Linked DNA regions of Cyanobium sp. PCC 7001. The protein of the gene in region 1 binds, or shares a complex with, the protein of each later gene. Links are inferred from orthologs where the notes say so. Each region holds a gene or a part of one and is shown on either strand. Other genes may lie near its edges. The genes, in order: hisH and hisF.

Evidence for each region.
Region 2: the proteins of hisH (region 1) and hisF are in contact, whole or in part, in a crystal structure (PDB 6RU0), measured with the Thermotoga maritima proteins. The link is inferred for Cyanobium sp. PCC 7001 from one-to-one orthologs. Residues at the interface, in WP_004080484.1 of Thermotoga maritima: Asn15, Arg18, Arg22, Arg117, Leu118, Pro119, His120, Met121, Gly122, Trp123, Asn124, Asn134, Gly135, Tyr136, Tyr138, Val140, Tyr158, Glu180, Lys181, Ser182, Ser183, Lys184, Ile185; in WP_004080486.1 of Thermotoga maritima: Met1, Leu2, Ala3, Arg5, Ser40, Glu41, Asp45, Glu46, Ala70, Glu71, Ile73, Asp74, Ile75, Pro76, Phe77, Asp98, Lys99, Ser122, Gln123, Glu161, Thr195, Leu196, Asn247, Arg249, Glu251.

What each region holds. Positions count from the first base shown.
Region 1 is NZ_DS990556.1:1,168,007-1,179,445, forward strand. The notes cover bases 178-3,162. They hold hisH (imidazole glycerol phosphate synthase subunit HisH), read left to right. Parts: upstream 178-1,335; coding sequence 1,336-1,989; downstream 1,990-3,162. Other genes in these bases: trxA (thioredoxin), read left to right, coding at 178-258; CPCC7001_RS05695 (LOG family protein), read left to right, coding at 281-1,339; rsmD (16S rRNA (guanine(966)-N(2))-methyltransferase RsmD), read left to right, coding at 1,986-2,579; petG (cytochrome b6-f complex subunit V), read right to left, coding at 2,590-2,703; CPCC7001_RS05715 (cytochrome c), read left to right, coding at 2,897-3,162. In the rest of the region: more of trxA, read left to right, coding at 1-177; more of CPCC7001_RS05715, read left to right, coding at 3,163-3,274; CPCC7001_RS05720 (RNA methyltransferase), read left to right, coding at 3,271-4,038; CPCC7001_RS05725 (serine hydrolase), read left to right, coding at 4,123-5,124; CPCC7001_RS05730 (DUF3370 domain-containing protein), read left to right, coding at 5,121-6,557; bchI (magnesium chelatase ATPase subunit I), read left to right, coding at 6,554-7,642; crossover junction endodeoxyribonuclease RuvC, read left to right, coding at 7,659-8,141; CPCC7001_RS05745 (5-formyltetrahydrofolate cyclo-ligase), read left to right, coding at 8,141-8,773; CPCC7001_RS05750 (hypothetical protein), read left to right, coding at 8,870-9,037; CPCC7001_RS05755 (hypothetical protein), read left to right, coding at 9,064-9,579; CPCC7001_RS05760 (SufE family protein), read left to right, coding at 9,580-10,014; CPCC7001_RS05765 (homoserine dehydrogenase), read left to right, coding at 10,049-11,398. UniProt on the Escherichia coli protein: IGPS catalyzes the conversion of PRFAR and glutamine to IGP, AICAR and glutamate. The HisH subunit catalyzes the hydrolysis of glutamine to glutamate and ammonia as part of the synthesis of IGP and AICAR.
Region 2 is NZ_DS990556.1:1,307,603-1,319,002, forward strand. What follows is about bases 1-2,946. They hold hisF (imidazole glycerol phosphate synthase subunit HisF), read right to left. Parts: upstream 1,912-2,946; coding sequence 1,090-1,911; downstream 1-1,089. Other genes in these bases: ubiE (bifunctional demethylmenaquinone methyltransferase/2-methoxy-6-polyprenyl-1,4-benzoquinol methylase UbiE), read right to left, coding at 1-662; CPCC7001_RS06425 (hypothetical protein), read right to left, coding at 649-978; CPCC7001_RS06435 (DUF2862 domain-containing protein), read left to right, coding at 2,002-2,217; chlG (chlorophyll synthase ChlG), read left to right, coding at 2,223-2,946. Outside these bases: more of chlG, read left to right, coding at 2,947-3,203; CPCC7001_RS06445 (transglycosylase domain-containing protein), read left to right, coding at 3,298-5,418; CPCC7001_RS06450 (16S rRNA (cytosine(967)-C(5))-methyltransferase), read right to left, coding at 5,419-6,801; CPCC7001_RS06455 (MGMT family protein), read right to left, coding at 6,794-7,132; CPCC7001_RS14015 (FKBP-type peptidyl-prolyl cis-trans isomerase), read left to right, coding at 7,201-8,085; tRNA (guanosine(18)-2'-O)-methyltransferase TrmH, read left to right, coding at 8,137-8,826; CPCC7001_RS06470 (hypothetical protein), read right to left, coding at 8,823-9,104; CPCC7001_RS06475 (ABC transporter permease), read right to left, coding at 9,186-10,010; CPCC7001_RS06480 (response regulator transcription factor), read left to right, coding at 10,181-10,888; CPCC7001_RS06485 (sensor histidine kinase KdpD), read right to left, coding at 10,857-11,400.

The DNA.
Region 1 (11,439 bases):
GTGCTGGTTGACTTCTGGGCCCCCTGGTGTGGCCCCTGCCGCATGGTGGCGCCGATCGTGGATGAAATCGCCAAGGAATTCGAGGGTCAGATCAAGGTCTTCAAGCTGAACACTGACGAAAACCCCAACGTCGCCAGTCAGTACGGAATCCGCAGCATTCCCACCCTGATGGTGTTCAAGGGCGGCCAGAAAGTGGACACCGTGGTCGGTGCCGTGCCCAAGACCACCCTCTCCGGAACCATCACCAAATACCTCTGAACCCCGTGCCGAGCCCGCGGCCGTGAGCGGCCTTCCCTCTCCCTGCAGCGCCGCTGAACGTGGTGGAGGCACCAGCCCCATTGATGCCCTCGCCGAAGCGATCGAAGGCCATCCCCAGCGTCGGCTGATCGACAGGGCCCTGGTGTCCCTGCTCTCCCTGTGCCGCCACGAGTCCGAACCCGAGGCCTGGCACATGGTGGAGGGCACCCTTGCCGACATCAGCGAGGCCCTCGATGTGTTCCGCCCTCAGCGGGACGTGCGCAAGGTGTCGGTGTTCGGCTCCGCCCGCACCACCGCCGACGACCCCAGCCATGCCCTGGCGCGGGAGCTGGCTGAGGAGGCGGTGGCGGCCGGCTTCGAGGTGATCACCGGCGCCGGCGGCGGCATCATGGAGGCCGCCAACCTCGGGGCCGGCTGCGAGCACAGCATCGGCCTGAACGTGGATCTGCCCTTCGAGCAGCATCCCAACCCCGTGGTGAGCAGCTGCAATGGCCGCTTGCTCCACTTCCGCTACTTTTTCACCCGCAAGCTGTTCTTCCTGCGGGAGAGCGATGCTCTGGTGGTGCTGCCCGGAGGCTTCGGCACCCTCGATGAACTGTTCGAGTCCCTCACCCTGATCCAGACGGGACGAACACCGCCGATGCCCCTGGTGCTGCTGGCGCCACCGGACGATCCCTTCTGGCTCAGCTGGCACGAGCACAGCCTGGCCACGATGCGCCAGCGCGGGCTGATTTCACCGGAGGATTCCTCCCTGCTGTTCCTCACCCAGAGTGCCCGCGAGGCCATGGAGCAGATCGGCCGCTTCTACCGCGTGTACCACGCTGCCGCCCTTCGGCAGGACCGGGTGGAGCTGCTGCTCAACCATGCGGTGCCCCCGCCGGCGCTGGATCAGCTCAACCGCGACTATGACGATCTGGTGGATCAGGGCGTGATCCAGGCCGCCGAAACCATCGACGAGCGCGGCTTCCTGCGGCCCTGCCTCCGCTTCCACTTCGACAAGCGCCGCATGGGCCGGCTCTACCAGCTCATCGACAGCCTCAACGGGCTGGACCTGCCGGACGCCATCCCCGCGCTGCGATGACCCGCATCGGTCTGATCGATTACGGCATGGGCAACCTGCATTCGGTGCAACGGGCCTTCGAGCGCCTCGGCGCCAGCCTGGTGCCGGTGCACGGGGCCGACGCCATGGAGACCTGCGACGCCCTGGTGCTGCCGGGCGTGGGTGCCTTCGACCCCGCCATGGAGCGCCTGGAGCACAGCGGCCTGGCCACCGCCATCCGGCGCTGGTGCGCGGCGGGGCGTCCCCTGCTGGGGATCTGCCTGGGCCTGCAGCTGCTGTTCGAGGGCAGCGACGAGGGCAGCGCCGCCGGCCTGGGGGTCATTCCCGGCCGGGTGAAGGCCCTGCCCCGCAAACCCGGCCACCCGATTCCCCACATGGGCTGGGAGCCCCTGGTGCCGGGGAGCCCGAGTCCGCTGCTGCCGGCGGACGCCCCCGAGGCCTGGGTCTATTTCGTGCACTCCTTTGCAGCCGTGCCTGCCGATCCGGCCTGCACCACGGCCCGGGTGGACTTCGCGGGTGAGCGGATCACCGCCGCGGTGTGGCAGGGCCGCATCGGAGCCTGCCAGTTCCACCCCGAAAAGTCGGCCCTGGCCGGCCAGGCGATGCTGCAGCGCTGGCTCCACTGGCTCACGGAGCAGGCGGGCAGGGGAGACGCGGCAGCGGAGCCATGACCCTGCGGCTGAGCGGCGGCCGCAAGCTCCAGAGTCCCCCCGGCGACAGGGCCAGGCCCACGGCATCCCGGGTGCGCCTGGCGGTGATGAACCTGCTGGCCCGTGAGCTGCGTGGCGCAGCCTGGCTGGATCTGTTCAGCGGCAGCGGCGTGATGGCCTGTGAGGCCCTGCAACGGGGAGCCCGCCGGGTGGTGGCGGTAGAACAGGATCCGCGCATCGCGGCGGTGGCCCGCCACAACCTTCATCTGGTTCAGACCGGCGAGGCGAACCGGAACGATGGAAGGCCGGCGCCCCAGGTGGAGCTCCACGGCGGCGAAGCCATCCGCTGGCTGCAGCGGGGTTGCCCCGGTGAGCCCTTCACGATCATCTATGCCGATCCGCCCTATGCCGCCGGGCTCTATGGCGACCTGGCCCGGGCGGTGGCGGCGGGGGGCTGGCTGGCTGAGGGCGGCTGCCTGGTGCTCGAGTGCGCCACAGCTGATTGTCCCGCCACGCCCGAGGGGTGGCGGGACAGGGACCGCCGCCGTTACGGCACCACCACGGTGATTCTTCTGGAGCCGGATACCGGGGGCAGCGCCCTGCAGAGCTGAAATCCGGGCTTCAGACGTCCAGCACGCTGCCGCGGCGGTACTGGTTCCAGGCCGCCACGAACAGGCCGAGCAGCGTCACCGGGATCAGACCGAGCACGATGCCGCAGAGCAGGGGTTCGATCATGGGAGCGCAGGGGAGGGCTTTCGCGCCACAATCTTCCCATGCCTGCCCACCGTTCTCCCGTACCGGGTCCCAGCGGATCGCGACCGCCGATCCAGCCTCCCCGCTCCAGGACGCTCCCTGGAGCGGTCGCTGGAGCAGGCTCGGGATCAGGCGATCAGAACCCCGTTCTGACCCACCAACCCCAGGCGTCGCGATGAACAGCCAGATCGTCCAACCCGCCATGCCCCGCGGCCTGGTGGCCGCCCTGGTGCTGGCGGCCGCCACCGCCTGCGTGGTGCTGGCTCTGCTGGTGCTGCCGGCAGCCCGCACCGATCCCTACACCCGCCAGACCCTGGAGCTGCGGGGGTCGGTGGAACATGGGGCCCGGCTGTTCCGGCTCAACTGCGCCGGCTGCCACGGCATCGCCGCCCAGGGGCTGGTGGGTCCCGATCTGCATGGGGTGTCCCAGCGCAAGAGCCAGCGCCAGCTCATCCAGCAGGTGGTGAGCGGCCGGACCCCGCCGATGCCTCGCTTCCAGCCCGAGCCCCAGGCCATGGCCGACCTGCTGGCCTACCTGAACGGACTGGTGTGAAGCCGCCCCTGGTGGTGGTGCTGGTGGAACCGGCGGGAGCCCTCAACGTGGGCAGCGTGGCCCGGCTCTGTGCCAACTTCGCGGTGCAGCAGCTCCGTCTGGTGTCCCCCCGCTGCGATCCGTTCGGGGAGGAGGCCCGCCGCATGGCCGTGCATGGGGCGTCCGTGCTCGATCAGGCCGCGCTCCATCCGGATCTGGCCTCCGCCGTGGCCGATTGCCACCGCGTGGTGGCCACCAGCGGCCGCCGCGACGGCGAACCCCTGCCACTGCAGGGCCCCGAGACCAGCCTGGCCTGGCTGTCCGGCGGCCCCTGCGATCAGACGGTGGCGCTGGTGTTCGGCCGCGAGGACCGGGGGCTGAGCAATGGGGAACTGCTCCAGGCCGGCCACCTGCTCACCCTGCCCACGGCCGCGGCCTACACCTCCCTGAACCTCTCCCATGCCGTGGCGCTGGCCCTGCACGCCTGGCATGGGCAGGTGCAGAGGACAGCACATGCCGCCGAACCACCTGAAGAGGTTCTCGAACCCTGCCGCCGCGGCGAGCTGGAGGCGCTGGTGGCTGACGCCGAAGCTCTCCTGCTGGAGGTGGGATTCCTCTATCCCCACACGGCCGATGCCCGCATGGCCAAGGTGCGGGCGCTGCTGCAGCGGGGCGGGATCAGCAGCGGCGAGGTCGCCCTGCTGCGCGGCATGGTGCGCCAGTTGCGCTGGGCCAGCCGTCAGGGCGCCAACCCCCCCGGCTGCAGCCCGGCAGCTCCCTCCTAGCGTCGTGACCTTCGCCGCCTGCCTCCATTGACTGCTGGCCGCCCACCCGAGCCCCCGCGCACCGGCTGGGGCCACCCGCTGCGGTTGCTGCTGCGTCTCACCGTGATGGGCATCGGGCTGGGGGTGCTGGCGGGCACGGGGCTCAAGCTGCTGGCTCCCCACCTGGCCACCGGCGCGGTGGATGCTCCGAAGCTCGACCCCGGCAACCAGGCTTCGGCCAGCACCCTGGATCCGGGGCGTTTCGAGCCGAAGAAGAAGCTCACCGCCCTGAGCGAGTCCTGGGCCCGCCTGGCGGCTGCCCAGCAGGGGCTTCAGGCCAGCGGCTTCCTGCTGGTGCTGGATGACGGTCGCTATGCCGAACTGCAGGCCGATCAGGCCCTGCCCGCCGCCAGCTCGATCAAGACCCCCATCCTGCTGGCGGGCCTGGAGGATGTGGACGCGGGCAAGATCCGCTGGAACGAGCCCCTGCCCCTCACCAAGGAGGTGGTGGGGGGTGGCGCCGGCTGGATGGCCAGCAGGCCGGTGGGCACCCGCTTCCCCTTCTTCGAATCGGCCACCGAGATGATCCGGGTGAGCGACAACAGCGCCACCAACCTCCTGATCAAGCGTCTGGGGGGCAAGGAGAAGCTCAACGCCCGCTTCCAGGCCCTGGGACTGCCGGCCACGGTGATCAACAACTGGCTGCCGGATCTCGAGGGCACCAACACCACCAGCGCCCGCGACCTGGCCAAGTCGATCGCCCTGGTGGACACCGGCGAGACACTGAGTCCGCGGGCTCGGGATCTGTTTCGCGAGATCATGGGCACCTCCCGCACCAACACCCTGATCCCGCTCGGACTGCTTCAGGGCCTGGGCAAGGACGCCGCAGACCCGGACAGCGAACTGCTGAGCTTCGGCGTCACCGTGTACAACAAGACCGGCGACATCGGCATCGCCTACTCCGACGCCGCCCTGATCCATCTCCCCACCGGCCAGCGGGCCGTGGCCGCCTTCATGGTGAAGGGGCCGTTCAACGACCCGCGCTCCGCCGAGCTGATCCGCTCGATGGCCGCCGAAACCGCCAAAACCCTCGTGGGCCGCCGATGATCTCCCCGCTCCGTCTCCTGCTCTCCACGGCCACCGGCGTGGTCGCCGCCACGGGCCTGGTGCTGCCCACGGGGGCGGCACCAGCGGCGGCCCCGGCGGCTCCGGCTCCGGCGCCCCCCATGCTCCGCTCCCAGACGGTGGCCCCCCTCCCCGGCGGCCTGGACACCGTGCTGGTGGTGAACGACAACAATCCGGAGCTGATCACGGGGCCGGGGATCCTGCTCTCCACCTTCCCCGGCCGGGGCCGCGGCGTGCCCGAGGCCCATCTGGATGTGCCCCTCAGCGGCAGCTTCGATCTGTTCAGCCACCACGTGTATGCCGGCAAGCCGGACACCCTCGACTCCACCCTGTGGCTGGCGGTGGTGGCCCAGCCGCGGGGGCCGAAGCCGGTGACCCTGCGCCTGCTCGGAGGCTCCACCGCCCTGTCGCAGTCGCTCGATCCGGCCATGGCGGGCGCCCCGTTCCTGCCCCTGCCGCCCCTGCTGGAGGAAACCACCACCCCGGCCTACGCCGGACCGGGCAGCCGGGTGGCGGGCGAACTGCTGGCCCGCCGGCGCAGCCCTGAACTGGCGCGCGAATGGACCCTCGCCCCGGACCAGCCGAGCACCCTGGTGGTGCTGCCCTTGCCGGTGCGGGGGCTCGATCCCCTGCTGAACGGCCGCAACCTGCAGATGCGCCTGCTCAGCAGCGGTCCGGTGAGCCTGGCCACCCTGGCCGCCTTCGGACCCAACGATGCCCCGCCCCCGGCCGACACCTGGGCCCGCCTGCTGGACGGAGGGCTCAGTCCGAAGGAGCACACGCCCACGCCGCGGGGGGCCAGCGGCCGGATCATCTACTCCAGGGTCAGCGGCGTGCAGGTGGGCAGCGTCTGGAGGGGCACGATCACCGCCCCGGACAAGGCCTGGCTGCCGGCCAGCGCCGCGCCGATCTCCTGGCCGATCGCCTCGCTCGAGCGCGGCACCCTGGGCACCGGCCAGGTGCAGACCGCCGAACTGAAGGCCTTCTATCCCGGCACCGCCTGGGCCGCCCACGGCAACTACGGGGTCGAGTATGACCTCACCATCCCGCTGCGCAACACCGGCACCACTCCCGTGCAGCTGCAGCTTGCCCTGGAGTCGCCCATCAAGGGCGATCAGCCCCAGGGCGGACTGCGCTTCAACACCACCCCCGCCAAGGCCGTGATGTTCCGGGGGCCGGTGGAGGTGAGCGGCCTGGATGGCCCCGGCGGACGGACCAGCGGCCGCCGCCGCTTCCATCTGGTGCAGCGGGCCGGCGATCCAGGGCCGGCCCTGGGCACCGTGAGCCTGGCGCCGGGCGCCCACCGCAGCCTGCGGGTGCGGCTCATCTACCCGGCCGACGCCACCCCGCCCCAGGTGCTCAGCCTGTTGCCTGTGAAACAATCCCCTCCGACCCCAGCCAGCCGCCAACCGTGACGCAAGCCCGCAAGCGCCGGGTCTTCCCCTTCACCGCGATCGTGGGGCAGGAGGAGATGAAGCTGGCCCTGCTGCTGAATGTCATCGATCCCCGCATCGGCGGGGTGATGATCATGGGCGACCGGGGCACGGGCAAGAGCACCACGATCCGCGCCCTGGCCGATCTTCTTCCCGAGATCCCCGTGGTCGCGGGCGATCCCTACAACAGCTCCCCCGACGATCCGGATCTGCAGAGCGCCGAGGTGCGCCAGCGGGCCGAGCAGGGGGAACAGCTGCCGGTGGAGCAGCGCCAGGTGCCGATGGTGGACCTGCCCCTGGGCGCCACCGAAGACCGCCTCTGCGGCACCATCGACATCGAGAAGGCCCTCAGCGAGGGGGTGCGCGCCTTCGAGCCCGGTCTGCTGGCCAAGGCCAACCGCGGCCTGCTCTACGTGGATGAGGTGAACCTGCTGGACGACCACCTGGTGGACGTGCTGCTGGATTCGGCCGCCTCGGGCTGGAACACGGTGGAGCGGGAGGGCGTGAGCGTGCGGCACCCGGCCCGTTTCGTGCTGATCGGCTCGGGCAACCCCGAAGAGGGGGAGCTGCGGCCCCAGCTGCTGGATCGCTTCGGCATGAGCGTGGAGGTGCGCACCGTGCGCGATCCCGAACTGCGGGTGCAGGTGGTGGACCAGCGCACCGCCTTCGACAACGATCCCGACGGCTTCAACGCCGCGGTGCAGACCACACAGGACACCCTGCAGGCCCGGGTGGTGGAGGCCCAGAACCGCCTGCCCCAGGTGCAGATCGACGACGACCTGCGCATCCGCATCTCCGCCGTGTGCGGTGAGCTCGACGTGGACGGCCTGCGCGGCGACATCGTGACCAACCGGGCCGCCCGCGCCCTGGCCGCCTTCGAGGGCCGCACCGAGGTGACCGAAGACGACGTGGCCCGGGTGGCCGCCTGCTGCCTGCGCCACCGCCTGCGCAAGGATCCCCTGGAACAGATCGACTCCGGCGAGCGGGTGGTGAAGGTGTTCTGCAAGGTGTTCGACCGCCCCGACGCCAGCGACCGGAGCCAGTTCGAACTGGCCCTGGTGGCCTAGGGACGGGCCCGGCCCGGTGCGCATCCTCGGCATCGATCCGGGCCTGGCCCGGGTGGGTTACGGCGTGATCGAGGTGCAGGAGCAGCCGGGAGCCACGGCCCAGCCCCAGCAACTGCTCGACTGCGGCATCCTCCGCACCGATGCCGGCCGCAGCGAGGGAGAGCGGATGGTGGAGATCGCCGCCGACCTGCGGGTGCTGCTGCGGCGCTGGCAGCCCCAGCTGGCGGTGGTGGAGAAGTTCTTCTTCTACCGCTCCAGCACCACCATCGCCGTGGTGCAGGCACGGGGCGTGGTGATCATGACCCTGGCCCGCTTCCAGGTGCCGGTGATGGAGCTGCCGCCGATGCAGATCAAGCAGGCCCTCACCGGCAACGGCCATGCCGAGAAGGCCGAAGTGCTCGAGGCCGTGATGCGGGAGCTGGCGCTCGAAGCCCCTCCACGACCGGACGATGCCGCCGATGCCCTCGCAGCCGCCCTCACGGGCTGGTTCCAGCGGTGATGCCCCATCCCGAGTCCCCGTCTGCCTCTGCGGCCCGGAAGCGTCAGCTGCGGCGGCAGTTCCGTGAACGGCGCCGCAGCCTGCTGCCGGCCTGCGCCGGGGCACTCGCGGAGGTGCTGGCCGCCCAGGTGCCCGCTCTGCTGGCGGCGGCAGCGCCACGCGATCCCACCCAGCCAGCAGAGAGCGGCTGGCTGGGCCTGTACTGGCCCCTGCCGGGCGAGCCCGATCTGCGGCCGGTGCTGCAGGGGTCAGCAGCCTGCCGCGGCCGTCTGGCCCTGCCGGCGATCGCAGCCGGCCGCCTGCACTATCGCCCCTGGCAACCGGGCACCGAGCTGCAGGCCGATGCCTGTGGCATTCCAGCTCCCCCGGCCGCCGCCGGCGATCTGGCCGCCTCCGACCTGCGGCTGATCCTGGTGCCGGCGCTGGCCGTCGACCGGCGCGGCATCCGCCTCGGCTATGGCGGTGGCTGGTACGACCGGCTGCGCAGCGACCCCGACTGGCGACGGGTGGAGGCCCTGGCGGTGCTGCCCCAGGGCTGCGTGGTCGATCGGCTGCCGCAGGAGCCCTGGGACATCCCGATGGATGGGTGGATCAGCGAGGCAGGCCTCACCCGGCTGTGTCGCGAACCTTGACAAAGCCGCAACAGGACTGGGACTGGCCATGAACCTCTGCGAAGATCGCCCCATTGCTCATTTCGCCCCGTGACGATGACCGCCGGATCCCTGTCCATGGCGAGCTCCTCGCCAGCCGGGGCGCCCAGCGCCGCCGAGCGGGTTCTGGCCTCGGAGCTGGCGGGTCGCAGCGACAGCCACGACGCCCTGTCGATGATGGTCACCTCCATGCTGCGGATGGTGCAGGCCGGCAAAACGCGCGAGAGTCGCTGGAAAGACTCCTGAGCCCTGTCCTGAATCCCCGGCGAACCATGGTCCTGCCCTCGCTTCTCTCCGCCCGGGGCCTGAGCCCTCTGGTCGCGGCCGCTGCCCTTGGTTTCACCGTGGCTGGGCCGTCGCCGGTGTGGGGCCACGCCATCGAGAGCAGTCTCGAGAGGATCACGGCCCTCAACGACGAGCTGATGCTGGAGAGCCGCTTCAGCAACGGCGAACCCGCCGATGACGCCGTGGTGCGGCTGCTTCCCCCAGGCGGAGAGCCGATCGAGGTGGGCCGCACCGATGCCAGCGGCCGCATCCGTTTCAGCCTGCCCAGCCCGGCCGCCAAGGACTGGGAGGTGCAGGTGGACCGCGGGCCCGGCCACCGCGACTATCTGGAGCTGAACGAAACCGGCAGCGCCGCCCCCAGCCTGGGCCTGCGCCCGGCAGCGCCGGTGCGGACAGCGATCAGCAACCCTGGGCTGGTGAACGATCCCTGGGTCCTCCTGGCGGGCCTCACCCTCATCGGCGGGGGCGCAGCAGGCATGCTGGCGCTGCGTCGCCGTTTCTGAATGGCCGAGCCCAAACCGGGGGCCACGGGCAGCCCCGCCCTGGACAGCATCGTGGCGCGCCTGGCCGGCACCTCCGATCCCAGGCGCCGGTACGAATACGTGCTGTGGCTGGCCAAGAAGCTCGAACCCCTGCCGGAGGAATTCCGCACCGACACCTTCAAGGTGAAGGGGTGCGTGTCCCAGGTGTACGTGGTGGGCGAGCTGCAGGATGGCCACCTGCACTGGCGGGGCGACTCGGACGCCGCCATCACCAAGGGCCTGCTGGCCCTGCTGATCGAGGGTCTGGAGGGCCTCACCCCCGAACAGGCCGCGGCCATCGATCCCGCCTTCATCGCCGCCACCGGGCTGCAGGGCAGCCTCACGCCGTCGCGGGCCAACGGCTTCCTCAACATCATGGCGATGATGCAGGCCCAGGCCAGAGCCCTGGCGGCCTGATTTCTAGGATCCTGCCATTGCGGGGCACCACAGCATGACCATCGGCATCGGCCTGCTCGGACTGGGCACAGTGGGCGCCGGTGTGGCGAGCATTCTGGCCAGCCCTGAAGGCCGCCATCCCCTGGTGGCCGCCCTGCGGCTCCAGCGGGTGGCGGTGCGGGATCTGACCCGCTCCCGGCCGCTGGCGCCGCCGGCCGAGCTGCTCACCACCGATCCCGAGGCGGTGGTCGATGACCCGGCCGTGGACATTGTGGTGGAGGTGATGGGCGGCCTCGAGCCAGCCCGCACCCTGATCCTGCGGGCGATCGCCGCGGGCAAGCCCGTGGTCACGGCCAACAAGGCCGTGATCGCCCGCCATGGCGAGGAGATCGCCGCCGCAGCCGCCGCACAGGGGGTCTACGTGCTGATCGAGGCCGCCGTGGGCGGCGGCATCCCGATCATCGAGCCGCTGAAGCAGTCCCTGGGCAGCAACCGGATCCAGCGGGTGAGCGGGATCATCAACGGCACCACCAACTACATCCTCAGCCGCATGGCCGCCGAGGGCGCCGCCTACGCCGATGTGCTGGCCGATGCCCAGCGGCTGGGCTACGCCGAGGCCGATCCCGCCGCCGACGTGCAGGGCGGTGACGCCGCCGACAAGATCGCCATCCTCACCCGCCTGGCCTACGGCGGCACCGTGCCCCGCAGTGCCATTCCCACCGAAGGCATCGACCAGCTCGAGGCCCGCGATGTGGCCTATGCCGACCGTCTGGGCTTCGTGGTGAAGCTGCTGGCCGTGGCCCAGCTGATGGAGGCCGACGGCTCAGACGCCAGCAGCGACCATCCCCTCCTGGACGTGCGGGTGCATCCCACCCTGGTGCCCAGCACCCACCCCCTGGCCGGGGTGAACGGGGTGAACAACGCGATCCTGGTGGAAGGCGACCCCGTGGGCCAGGTGATGTTCTACGGCCCGGGGGCCGGGGCCGGCCCCACCGCCTCGGCCGTGGTGGCGGACATCCTCAACATCGCCGGTATCCGGCAGGCCACGGGGGGATCCGGCGGAGGCCTCGATCCCCTGCTGGCGGCCGGCAGCTGGCGCACCTGCGCGCTGGTGGAGGGATCCCTCACCACCCACCGCAACTACGTGCGGCTCAGGACGCGGGACGAGGCGGGGGTGATCGGCAAGATCGGCACCTGCTTCGGCGACGCCGGCGTGTCGATCCGATCGATCGTGCAGTTCGCGGCCCACGACTTCGCGGCCCAGGACAAGGACGGCGGCAATGCGGATGCCGAGATCGTGGTGGTCACCCATGAGGTGCTGGAGGCCGACTTCCGCCGGGCCCTGGCCAGGATCGAAGCCCTGCCCGAAGTGGAGTCGGTGGCGGCCTGCCTGCGCACCCTCTGAACCCGAGCCGGGGCAGTGGACTGATCGGCGTGATCAGCGGC
Region 2 (11,400 bases), 140 kb from region 1 along the record:
CGGAACCCCAGCTCCAGCGCCTGCTCCACCAGGGCCGCACCCGTGGGGAAGCGCTCCAGGCTGGCCTCCAGGTAGGCGTAGTGCTCCCGCAGCCCCGCCAGGGTGGCGGCCGGCACCACCACGCCCCGCAGGCAGAGGCGCTGCACCCGGGCGGTGATCCGGCCCTGCAGCTTGGTGGCATCAGCGCGGTTGAAATCGAGCACGGCGGCGCGCCCCCCGGGCCGCAGCAGGCGCAGCACCTCGGCCAGGCCGGCCCCCGGATCGGCGAGGTTGCGCAGGCCGTAGGCCATCGTCACCCCGTGGGCCATCCCGGCATCGAGGCCGGTGGCGAGGGCATCGGCCTGCAGCCACTGGAGCGGCAGCCAGGGCTGGAGAGCCGCCCTCGCGGCCGCCAGGCGCAGGGGCGCAGCGGCGGCGTCGAGGCCGATCACGCGGCCACCCGGCCTGACCGCGGCCGCCATCACCAGGGCCAGATCGCCGGTGCCGCAGCAGAGGTCCAGCAGGATCTGTCCCGGCCGCGGCCGCAGCCAGGCGATGGCCTGGCGCTTCCAGAGGCGGTGCTGCCCCAGGCTGAGCAGGTCGTTGAGAAGGTCGTAGCGCGGGGCGATCTGCTCGAAGAGGTCCTGAACCTGGCGCGGATCGCCCGGCCTAAAGCTGCCCATCCCAGGGGAGCACGAGCGAATCGGGCAGCATCTCAGGCAGCGACACCGCATCGAGACTCACGCCCCCCCTGGGCATGGCCTCCGGAGCCATCACCTGCAAGCGCACCGGCGCCGTGAAGGTGATCACCATCACGGTGGCGAGGCCCACGGCCGCCGAGCACACCATGCAGCCGGCCAGCATCAGGGAGAACTCCTGCCGGTCGTTGGCGGCCTGCATGAGCTGCAGGGCCCAGGCCACCAGCGCCACCACGGCAAACACCATCAGCAGGGCCAGGCCCCGGGCCAGGGTGGGAGGCAGGGAATGGAAGACGTTCAACGCGGTGACCGATCCGGGGACAGTCCTGCAACCGGAGGACCCACCTCTACGGTAACGACTCGTTATGACGGAACGTGAAGGACTCCGGTCCGAATGCCCCGGCACGGCAGGTCAGTCGAGACCCACTCTCTCCAGCGGCCGGATCGGCAGGCCCCGCGCCAGCAGGTCGATCTTGATCGCCTCCACGCTCAGCACGCCGTCGTGGAGCAGGGAGGCCAGCAGGGCGGCCGAGGCGGCGCCGCCACCGGGCTCCTGGCTGAGGGCGGCAGCGATGTGGTCGATGCAGCCCGCGCCGCCGGAGGCGATCACCGGCACGGGCACGGCATCGGCCACCGCGCGGGTGAGGGCGAGGTCGTAGCCCGCCTGGGTGCCATCGCCATCCATCGAGGTGAGCAGGATCTCCCCGGCGCCCAGCTCCACCACCCGGCGGGCCCAGGCCACCGCATCGAGTCCGGTGTTCTCACGCCCACCCTTCACATACACATCCCAGACAGGGCCGGCGGGCTGATCCACGGCGCCGGCAGGCTGGGTACGACGGCGTGCATCGATCGCCACCACGATGCACTGGGATCCGAAGCGGTCGGCGCCCCGGCTCACCAGCTCCGGATCCCGCACCGCCGAGGAGTTGAGGCTCACCTTGTCGGCGCCGGCGCGCAGCAGCTCGGTGATCCCCTCCACGCTCACGATGCCCCCCCCCACGGTGAAGGGGATGGTCACGGCCTCGGCGGTGCGCCGCACCAGATCCACCAGGGTGGCCCGGCCCTGGTGGCTGGCGGCGATGTCGAGAAACACCAGCTCATCGGCGCCGGCGGCGCTGTAGCGGCAGCCCAGCTCCACGGGGTCCCCGGCATCCCGCAGGCCCACGAAGTTGACCCCCTTCACCACCCGGCCGTCGGCCACATCGAGGCAGGGGATGATGCGCTTGGCCACCATGGGATCAGGGTAGGAGGCGGCGCCGGCGCTGTTGGGCAACACGGTTAAGGAGCACTGTTAAGGTTGCGCCACTTTTCCGTCGCGACGGCCATGGCCCAGGCTGCCACGATCAACGTGGGTTCCAAGGTGCGCGTGCTGCGCGTGCGTGATCGCATTCCGGCCGATCTGGTGGAGGCCCTCCAGAGCGATCCCACCGGCACCGTCACCGGCTTCCGCACCGTGGACGGCCAGGGCATCGGTGTGGTGGTGGAGCTGGGCGCCGGCCAGAGCGCCTGGTTCTTCGACGACGAAATCACCCTCGCCTGAGCCCCTTGACCGACAGCCCCGACCCCGCGGTGAGCAGCGGCTCGGCAGCTCGCCAGCTGCTGGGCATGAAGGGAGCCGCGGGCACGTCCAGCATCTGGAAGATTCGGCTGCAGCTGATGAAGCCGGTCACCTGGATTCCCCTGATCTGGGGGGTGCTGTGCGGCGCCGCCGCCTCGGGCCAGTTCAGCTGGACCCTTCCCAACGTGGGGGCCTCGGTCGCCTGCATGCTGATGAGCGGGCCGCTGCTGGCGGGCTACACCCAGACGATCAACGACTACTACGACCGCGAGATCGACGCGATCAACGAGCCCTACCGCCCGATCCCCTCCGGAGCGATTCCGCTGGGTCAGGTGAAGGCCCAGATCTGGGTGCTGTTGCTGGCGGGTCTGGCCGTGGCCTACGGCCTCGACCGCTGGGCCGGCCATGAACAGCCGGTGCTGCTGGTGCTGGCCCTGGGCGGCTCCTTCGTGAGCTTCATCTACTCCGCCCCACCTCTGAAGCTCAAGCAGAACGGCTGGCTGGGCAACTACGCCCTCGGGGCCAGCTACATCGCCCTGCCCTGGTGGGCGGGTCAGGCCCTGTTCGGCCAGCTCACCTGGGCCACCGCCCTGCTCACGCTGGCCTACTCCCTGGCGGGTCTGGGGATTGCGGTGGTGAACGACTTCAAGAGCGTGGAGGGCGATCGGGCCCTGGGGTTGCAGAGCCTGCCGGTGGTGTTCGGCATCGAGAAGGCCAGCTGGATCAGCGCCGGCATGATCGACCTGTTCCAGCTGGCGATGGTTGCGGTGCTGATCGCCATCGGGCAGCATTTCGCTGCCGTGCTGCTGGTGCTGCTGATCGTGCCCCAGATCACCTTCCAGGACATCTGGCTGCTGCGCGATCCGGTGGCGTTCGATGTGAAGTACCAGGCCAGCGCCCAGCCCTTCCTCGTGCTCGGCATGCTGGTGACGGCCCTGGCGATCGGCCACAGCGCCCTGGTGGCGTGATGTGAGCAGCACTGCCCCCACCAGAGCCGCGTCCAGCGGTCGCCCCAGTGGCCGCCGCTCAAGCGGCAGCCCCGGTGGCGGCAAACGCCGGCTGGTGTTCACCGGGGTGGCGGCTGCCCTGCTCGGCAGCGGCGTGGCGGTGGGGCAGTCGGTGGTGGTGGGCAGCTTCGACAGCATGCTGCCCGATGCCCGGGGCATCAACCACTACAACCGGCCCGGCACCCTCACCATCCTCTCGGCCGACGGCCAGGTGGTGCACAAAGTGGGCCCCGTGTCCCGCGAGAAGCTCTCGGCCAGCTCGATCCCGCCCCTGGTGGAGCAGGCCTTCATCGCCGCCGAAGACCGGCGCTTCTACCAGCACGACGGCATCGACCCGCTGGGCATCGCCCGGGCCCTGATCCGCAACATCTCCCAGGGCTCGGTGGAGGAGGGCGCCAGCACGATCACCCAGCAGCTGGCCCGCACCGTGTTCCTCAGCCAGGACCGCACCCTGGTGCGCAAGGTGAAGGAGGCGGCCCTGGCGGGCAAGCTCGAGCGCCAGCTCACCAAGCGCCAGATCCTCACCGAGTATCTGAACCTGGTGTATCTGGGCTCCAGCGCCTACGGAGTGGCGGATGCGGCCTGGATCTACTACTCCAAGAACCCCAACCAGCTGACCCTGCCGGAGGCGGCCCTGATCGCCGGCCTGCCGCCGGCCCCCTCGATCTATTCGCCGCTGGTGAACCCCGAGCTGGCCCTGGAACGCCGCGCGATCGTGCTGCGCCGCATGCAGGAGTCCGGCTACATCAGCGAGGCCGAGCGGCTGGAAGCCGATGGTGCGCCCCTGGGGCTCAGACCGGCCGAGCCCAAGTACTGGGTGAGCCGGGCGCCCTATTTCAGCAGCTGGGTGCAGCAGGAGCTGGCTGACGTCCTCACCCCCGAGCAGCTGGAGGTGGGCGGCGTCACGGTGCGCAGCAGCGTCAATCTGGCCTGGCAGGCCGAGGCCCAGAAGACGATCAACGCCTCCGCCCCGGGCAGCATGGAAGGCGCCCTGGTGGCGATGGAGCCTGGCACCGGGCTGGTGCGGGCGCTGGTGGGGGGCAAGGACTACGAGGCGAGCCAGTTCAACCGTGCCACCCAGGCCCTGCGATCACCGGGCTCCACCTTCAAACTGTTCGTCTACCTCACGGCCCTGAAGGAGGGGATGCTGCCGGAGCGGCGGGTGGTGGACAAGGCCCGCTGCTTCGCCGGCTACTGCCCCAAGAACTTCGGCAACCGCTACTACGGCACCGTCACCATGGTGCGGGCCCTGCAGAACTCGCTCAACGTGGTGGCGGTGTCTCTGCTGCAGGAGCTGGGATTCGACAAGGTGATCGCCACGGCGCGCAGCCTGGGCATCACCGGCCCGCTCGGCAAGTTCTACCCCCTGGCCCTGGGCGCCGAGGAGCAGACCGTGCTCGACATGACCGCGGCCTATGCGGCCATCACCAACAGAGGTGTGTACGTGAAGCCCACCCCCTTCGAGGAGATCCTGGGCCCCGACGGCGAACTGCTCTGGAGCCGCCGCAGCGACGGCGACCAGGGCCGCCGGGCCGTGGACAGCGACATCGCCGATGGCATGACCTGGATGCTGGAGCAGGTGGTGCGGGGCGGAACGGGCGGTGGCGCGGCCCTCGGCAACCGGCCCGTGGCCGGCAAGACAGGCACGTCGGAAGGAGGCCGCGACCTCTGGTTCATCGGCTCGATTCCCCAGCTCACCACCGGGGTGTGGCTCGGCTACGACAACAGCCGCGAGACCAAGAGCACCAGCGTGGTGGCCACCTATGCCTGGCGGCGCTTCATGGCCGCCATCACCAAGGACCTGCCGGTGCTGCAGTTCCCCCCCAAGCCCAGCCTCAGCGGCAGCTGGAAGCCGGCCAAGCCCACCAGGCCGGCCAAACCCGCCCCCAGCCGCAGCCAGCCGTCGAACCCGGAGCCCACCACCGAAGACAGGCCGCCGGTGGAGGACAGCACGGCGCCGCCGGGTCCGGCCGAGCCCGTGGCCCCGCCCGCCGAGCAACCCGAGCCCCCCGACGCCCCATCGACCCCGCGCGTGGGCGTGGATCCGGCTGCCCGCCCACGGGGCCCCGGCAGCACGCCGGCCCCAGCGCCCGCTCCTCCTCCGGCGCCCCCACCGCCGCCGCCGGCTCCACCACCGCCGCCGCCTCCTGCGCCCGCGGCACCGGCGCCACCCTGATCAGGGCGCCTGCAGCAGGGCGGCAAAAAAACCATCCCCACCGGCCGGCTCGGGCCAGGCCTGCCACTGCTCCAGCCCCCGCCAGCCGGGATGGGCAGCGAGCAGCGCCTCCACCACCGCGCCGTTTTCCTGCGGGTGCACCGTGCAGGTGGCGTACACGAGCCGACCTCCCGGCCGCAGCAGCGGCAGCAGACCCTCCAGCAGCCGGCGCTGCAGGGCCGCCAGCTCCGCGATCGCGCCGGGCTGCAACCGCCAGCGGGCATCGGCATGGCGGGCCAGGGTGCCGAGCCCTGAGCAGGGGGCATCCACCAGGATTCCATCGAACTGGCCGAGCCATTCGGGCCGCAGCTCCGCCAGGGCAGCGGCATCGGCGGCCAGGGTGTTCACGCCATTCAGCCCCAGCCGGGCCGCATTGCGCTCCAGCCGCTGCAGCCTGGCTGCGGAGCGATCCACCGCCCACACCTCCCCATCACCGCCGAGGCACTCGGCCATCTGGGTGCACTTGCCGCCGGGGGCGGCGCAGGCATCCAGCAGGCGCTCGCCTGGCCGGGGATGGAGCAGGGGCACCACCCGCTGGGCGTTGCGGTCCTGCACGCTCCAGTGCCCCTCCCGGAAGCCCGGCAGGCGGCGCAGATCCCCCACCCGCCCTTCGAGCGTGAGGGCATGGGGGCTGTGGGGCAGGGCCGCGGCATCGATGCCGGCCGCGGCGAAGGCGGCCAGCAGGCTGTCGCGGCTGCAGCGCAGCGGGTTCACCCGCAGGTCGAGGGCGGGAGGCTGGTTGGCGGCACTGGCGAAGGCCTCGGCCCGCTCCGGCGGCAGCCACTGGAGCAGCAGCGCGGCCAGCCAGTCCGGCAGGGACTGGCGCAGGCCCAGGCTGCCGGCCGCATCGCTCGGCAGGGTGAGGCCCTCCCAGGGGGGAGCGGCGGGCGAAGCGTGCCGGCGCAGGGCCTGCCGCAGCAGGCCGTTGGCCACTGGAGCCAGGCGGGCCAGGCCGCCGCGCTTGGCCAGTTCCACCGTGGTGCTCACGGCGGCGGCGGCCGGCACCCGCGTGCTGAAGAGGATCTGGTAGAGCCCGAGATGGAGCAGCCAGCGCAGCCGCGGCGGCTGGCGCTGGCTGCTCACCCGGCCGAGGGCGTCGAGCCAGGCGTCGAGCAGCCGCCGCTGGCGGATGGCGCCGTAGGCCAGCTCGGTGGCCAGGGCCCGGTCGGGCCCCTCGAGGGCGCTGCGCTGCAGGGCCCGCTCCAGTGCCACATCGGCGTAGGCGCCGCCGCCCACCGCCAGCAGCACCTCCCAGGCGAGCAGCCGTGGCGCCAGACCAGTGGCCGGCGCCGGAGCGGACGACACCGGAACCGAGGACGCATCGGCGGAGGCGGAATCAACCAAGCGGCGGCGGGTCCAGGGGCGGCACCCACAGATAGCGCCCCAGTGGCAGCTTGCCCTCGGCATCCACCGGGATGCCCTCGGCCAGCAGCAGCTGCCGCTGCATCCAGTCGCTGCCCTCCCGGCTGGGGGTGAAGCTGATCTGGCCGCGGGCGTTCACCACCCGGTGCCAGGGCACCGCCGAGGGCAGGGGAAGGCGGCGCAGGGCCCAGCCCACCTGGCGGGCGCAGCCGTAGGCGCCGATCGCCTCGGCGATGTGGCCGTAGGTGGCGAGGCGGCCGTACGGAATCCCGGCCACCTTGGCGTACACCCGGGCATCAAACGATTCGGTCATCCTCCATGCAGGGGCCTGAGGCGACCCCTAGGTTGGATGAGAGCGAAGCTACGGAAGAGGGAATCGGCATGGCAGTGACTGTGCAGGTGTTGCGCAAGGCCGACAAGGGCGCGCTGGTGAGGCCCGGCGACCGTGTTGCCGTGTTTTATGAAGGCTTTCTGACCAACGGTCTGCGCTTTGACGGCAACTACGACTTCAAGAACTATCGGGCCACCCGCAATTTCTTCCAGTTCGTTCTCGGCAGCGGCCAGGTGATCCCCGGCTGGGATCAGGCCCTGGCCAACAAGCGGCTCGGCAGCGTGCTCAAGCTCCGCATCCCCCCGGAGCTGGCCTATGGCCCCAATGGCCGCGCGCCCTTCATCCCCGGCAACGCCACGCTCGAGTTCACCGTGCAGCTGGTGGCCAAGCAGTCTCCGGGTGAGCCAACCGCTTCGGTGTTCCGCCTCGCCGACTTCCGCCTCAACGTGAAGAAGCTGGGCATCCCCAGCGAGGAGGCGCTGCTGAACGGTGTCAATCAGACGTTGATCGGGTACGACACCAAGGACCGGATGACGGGTGGCCCCAGGGTGGATCTGATCATCGGCCTGGATAAGAACGACAAGCTCATCGGCCTTCAGGGAGCAGACCGGCTGATCGGCGGCAAACGTAAAGATCGCTTCATCTACAAGAATGTGACGGACTCCCTGCCCGGGCAGGGCAACCGCGACGTGATCCTCGACTTCTCCGCCAAGCAAGGCGACAAGGTGGATCTGCGTGCCATCGACGCCAACCCCTTCAAGGCGGGCAATCAGAAGTTCCGCTGGATCGGCAAGCGCAAGTTCAAGGGCAAGCCGGGGTTGCTGCGCTTCCGCAACGGATTGCTCCAGGCCGACCTGAACAAGGACCGCATCCCGGATCTGGAAATCGCCCTGGCCAACGTGAACAAGCTGGGCCGTGGCAGCGTGGCGCTCTGATCCCAGGCACGGAACAGCGTTCCGCACACTGGTCTGAACGCCGTTGCCCCGATGCCGCTGCTGCCCCGCCGCTTCGAGCGCCTGCAGGCGGTGCTCAACCGCCGCATGGCCGACCTCACGGTGCTGCTGGAGCACGTGGAGAAGCCCCACAACCTCTCGGCGATCCTGCGCAGCTGCGATGCGGTGGGGGTGCTGGAGGCCCATGCGGTGTGCCTGAAGGGGCGGCTGCCCACGTTCAACAGCACGGCCCAGGGCAGCCAGAAGTGGGTGCCGCTGCATCGCCACCCCAGCGCGGCGGCCGCGCTGCAGAGCCTCAGGGAGCAGGGGTTCCGCCTCTACGGCACGCACCTCAGCGCCGAGGCGGTGGACTACCGCAGCTGCGATTTCACCGGCCCCACCGCCTTCGTGCTGGGAGCCGAGAAGTGGGGCCTCAGCCCGGAATGCGCCGGCCTGGTGGACCAGGCCATCGTGATTCCCATGAGCGGCATGGTGCAGTCGCTCAACGTGAGCGTGGCCACCGCCACCCTGCTGTTCGAGGCCCTGCGGCAGCGCCAGGCCGCCGGCACGGTGCCCAGCGCCGGCGAGGGGCTGGCGCCGGAGCGCTACCGGGCGCTGCTGTTCGAGTGGGCCTATCCGGAGGTGGCGGCCTGGTGCCAGCGGGAGGGCAGGCCCTACCCGGAGCTGGATGGGGAGGGGGCGATCACCGAAGCCCTGCCCCGCTCGATCCGGATGCGCTGCTAGGGGCGGCCGCGGCCCGGCGGAAACGGGGGAGTACCGTCGCTGAGGCCGTCCAGCTCGTGGCTGGCCAGTCTGCGGCTGCTGGCGCTCGGCAGCCACAGCGCCACAGCCAGGGCCACGAGCTCCAGGGGGATCTGGCGGCCGCCCAGCAGCACCACCGCCACGGCCACCACGGCGAGCATGCGCTGGAACAGGCTCCACACGTCGTCGCGATCGGCGCTGCCGGTGAACCAGAGCACCACCGCCAACACCAGCAACACCAGATCCAACCACCAGGGCATGGCCAGGGCCGCGATCGGGCCTGCGCACTCCAGATCAGTGTGGCGCGTCAGCGAGCGCCGCGCTTGAACAGCCCCGGCGCTTCAACGGGCGGCGCGCCCGGCCTGCCCCTCGCCGCTCAGCCAGCTCTCCAGACCCTCCCCGAGGAAGGAGAGGCCCAGCACCAGCACGAACATGGCCAGGCCCGGGTAGAGGGCCGTCCACCAGATGCCGGTGGGCAGGGCGGTGAGGGCCTGCTGCAGATCGCCGCCCCACTCGGGGATGGTTTCCGGCAGGCCCAGGCCGAGGAAGCCCAGCCCCCCGAGCACCAGCACAGCATCGGCGGCATTGAGGGTGAGCAGCACCGGCACCGAGGTGATCACGTTGCGGAAGAGATAGAAACGCAGGATCCAGAAGGCACTGGCGCCAAGGGAGCGGGCCGCCTCCACGTAGAGCTCGGCCTTCACCTGGGCCGTCTGGTTGCGCACCACCCGGAAGTACTGGGGGATGTACACCACGCAGAGGGCGGCGGCGGCATTGGGCAGACCACGGCCCAGCAGGAAGGCCAGCACCACCGAGAGCAGCAGCACCGGCAGGGTGTAGAGGGTGTCCATCAGCAGCACCAGCAGCCGGTCCACCCAGCCGCCCAGGTAGCCGCTCACCATGCCGAGGGGCACACCCACCACCAGAGCCACCACCAGGGCGAGCAGCACCACCTGCAGGGCCACGCCACTGGCGGCCAGGGTGCGCACGCACACGTCGCGGCCGAGGCGGTCGGTGCCGCACCAGTGCTGGGGCGAGGGTGGGGCGTAGATGGGGTTCTGCAGGCCTGCATTGGGATCGGGCAGCCAGCCGGCCTGAACCAGCAGTGGCGTGAGCACGGCCACCAGCCCGTAGGCGAGCACGATCAGCAGCCCCCAGCGGGCCATGCGCGCGGAGAGGGTGGTGGGTCGCCAGCGGAGAAGCACCGGGGCGGGGCAGCAGGCCCCATTCAACCGCCGCAGGCCAAGGGCAACGCTGGGGAGCACCAGAGGCCAGGGTCGCCAGCCCGTGAAAACCTGGCCCAGACTGCCGAGGCCCCAAGCGCTCCATCCCCGCCTTGTCCGGCCCCCGCCTGCTGATCGTGGATGACGACCCGGAGCTGCGCCGCTTCCTGCGCACCGAACTGGAGCTGGAGGGCTACAGCTGCGAGGAGGCGAGCACCGGACAGCAGGCCCTGCAGCGGGTGCGGGCCGGTGGCTGGGAGCTGCTGCTGCTCGACTGGAGCCTGCCCGATTTCAGCGGCGTGGAGATCTGCCGCCGCCTGCGGTCCACCGGCGACACCACCCAGGTGCTGATGGTGACGGCCCGCGACGATGTGCAGGAGCGGGTGGCGGCCCTCGATGCCGGCGCCGACGATTACCTCACCAAGCCCTTCTCCATCGAGGAGCTGCTGGCGCGGGTACGGGCACGGCTGCGGCGCCGTGGCGCCGAACAGACCCAGGAGCCGGCCCTGCAGGTGCTGAGCCTGGCGGATCTGGAGATGGTACCGGCACGCCACGAGGTGAGCCGGGCGGGGGCCGTGGTGACGCTCACCAACACGGAATACGAACTGCTGAAGCTGCTGCTGGAGCACCCGAAGCAGGTGCAACGCCGCGCCGACATTCTCAAGGCGGTGTGGGGCGAAACCTGGGTGGGCGACGACAACGTGCTGGATGTCTACATCCGCTCGCTGCGGCGCAAGCTGGAGCCGCCGGGGTCCACCACCTTGATCCAGACGGTGCGTGGCGTGGGCTTCATGCTGCGGGAGGGCGAGCCACGCTCCTGAGCTCCCGCGGGGCCGCCGGCAGCCACAGCTGGAACTCTGCTCCACCGTCCGGCGCGTCCACCACCCCCACACGGCCGCCCATCGCCTCCATCAGCAGCTTCGCCACGGCGAGGCCGATGCCGCTGCCGCGCTGCTCGGCCCGCAGGCCGGCCGAGCCACGCACGAACCGCTCGAAGATGAGCTGGCGCTCATCGGGGATCACGCCGGGGCCTTGGTCCCGCACCCAGAACTGCAGGCCGCCGTCGGCAGCGGATCTGGCCCCCACAGTCACCGGAGCGGTGGCCGGGCTGTAGCGCAGAGCGTTGTCCACCAGGGCGGTGAGGCATTGCTGCAGACGGTCGGGATCCCCCCAGGCGAGCAGGGGCGCCTCGTGGGCCGGGTGGTCGTCGCTGGGGGCCAGCCGCAGCCGGCCCTGGGCAGTCGCGGCCATGCGCTCGTACAAGGCCAGAAGCACGTCATCGGCCTGCAGGGGCTGGCGCCGCAGGCTGAGGCGGCCGGAATCCTGACGCGCC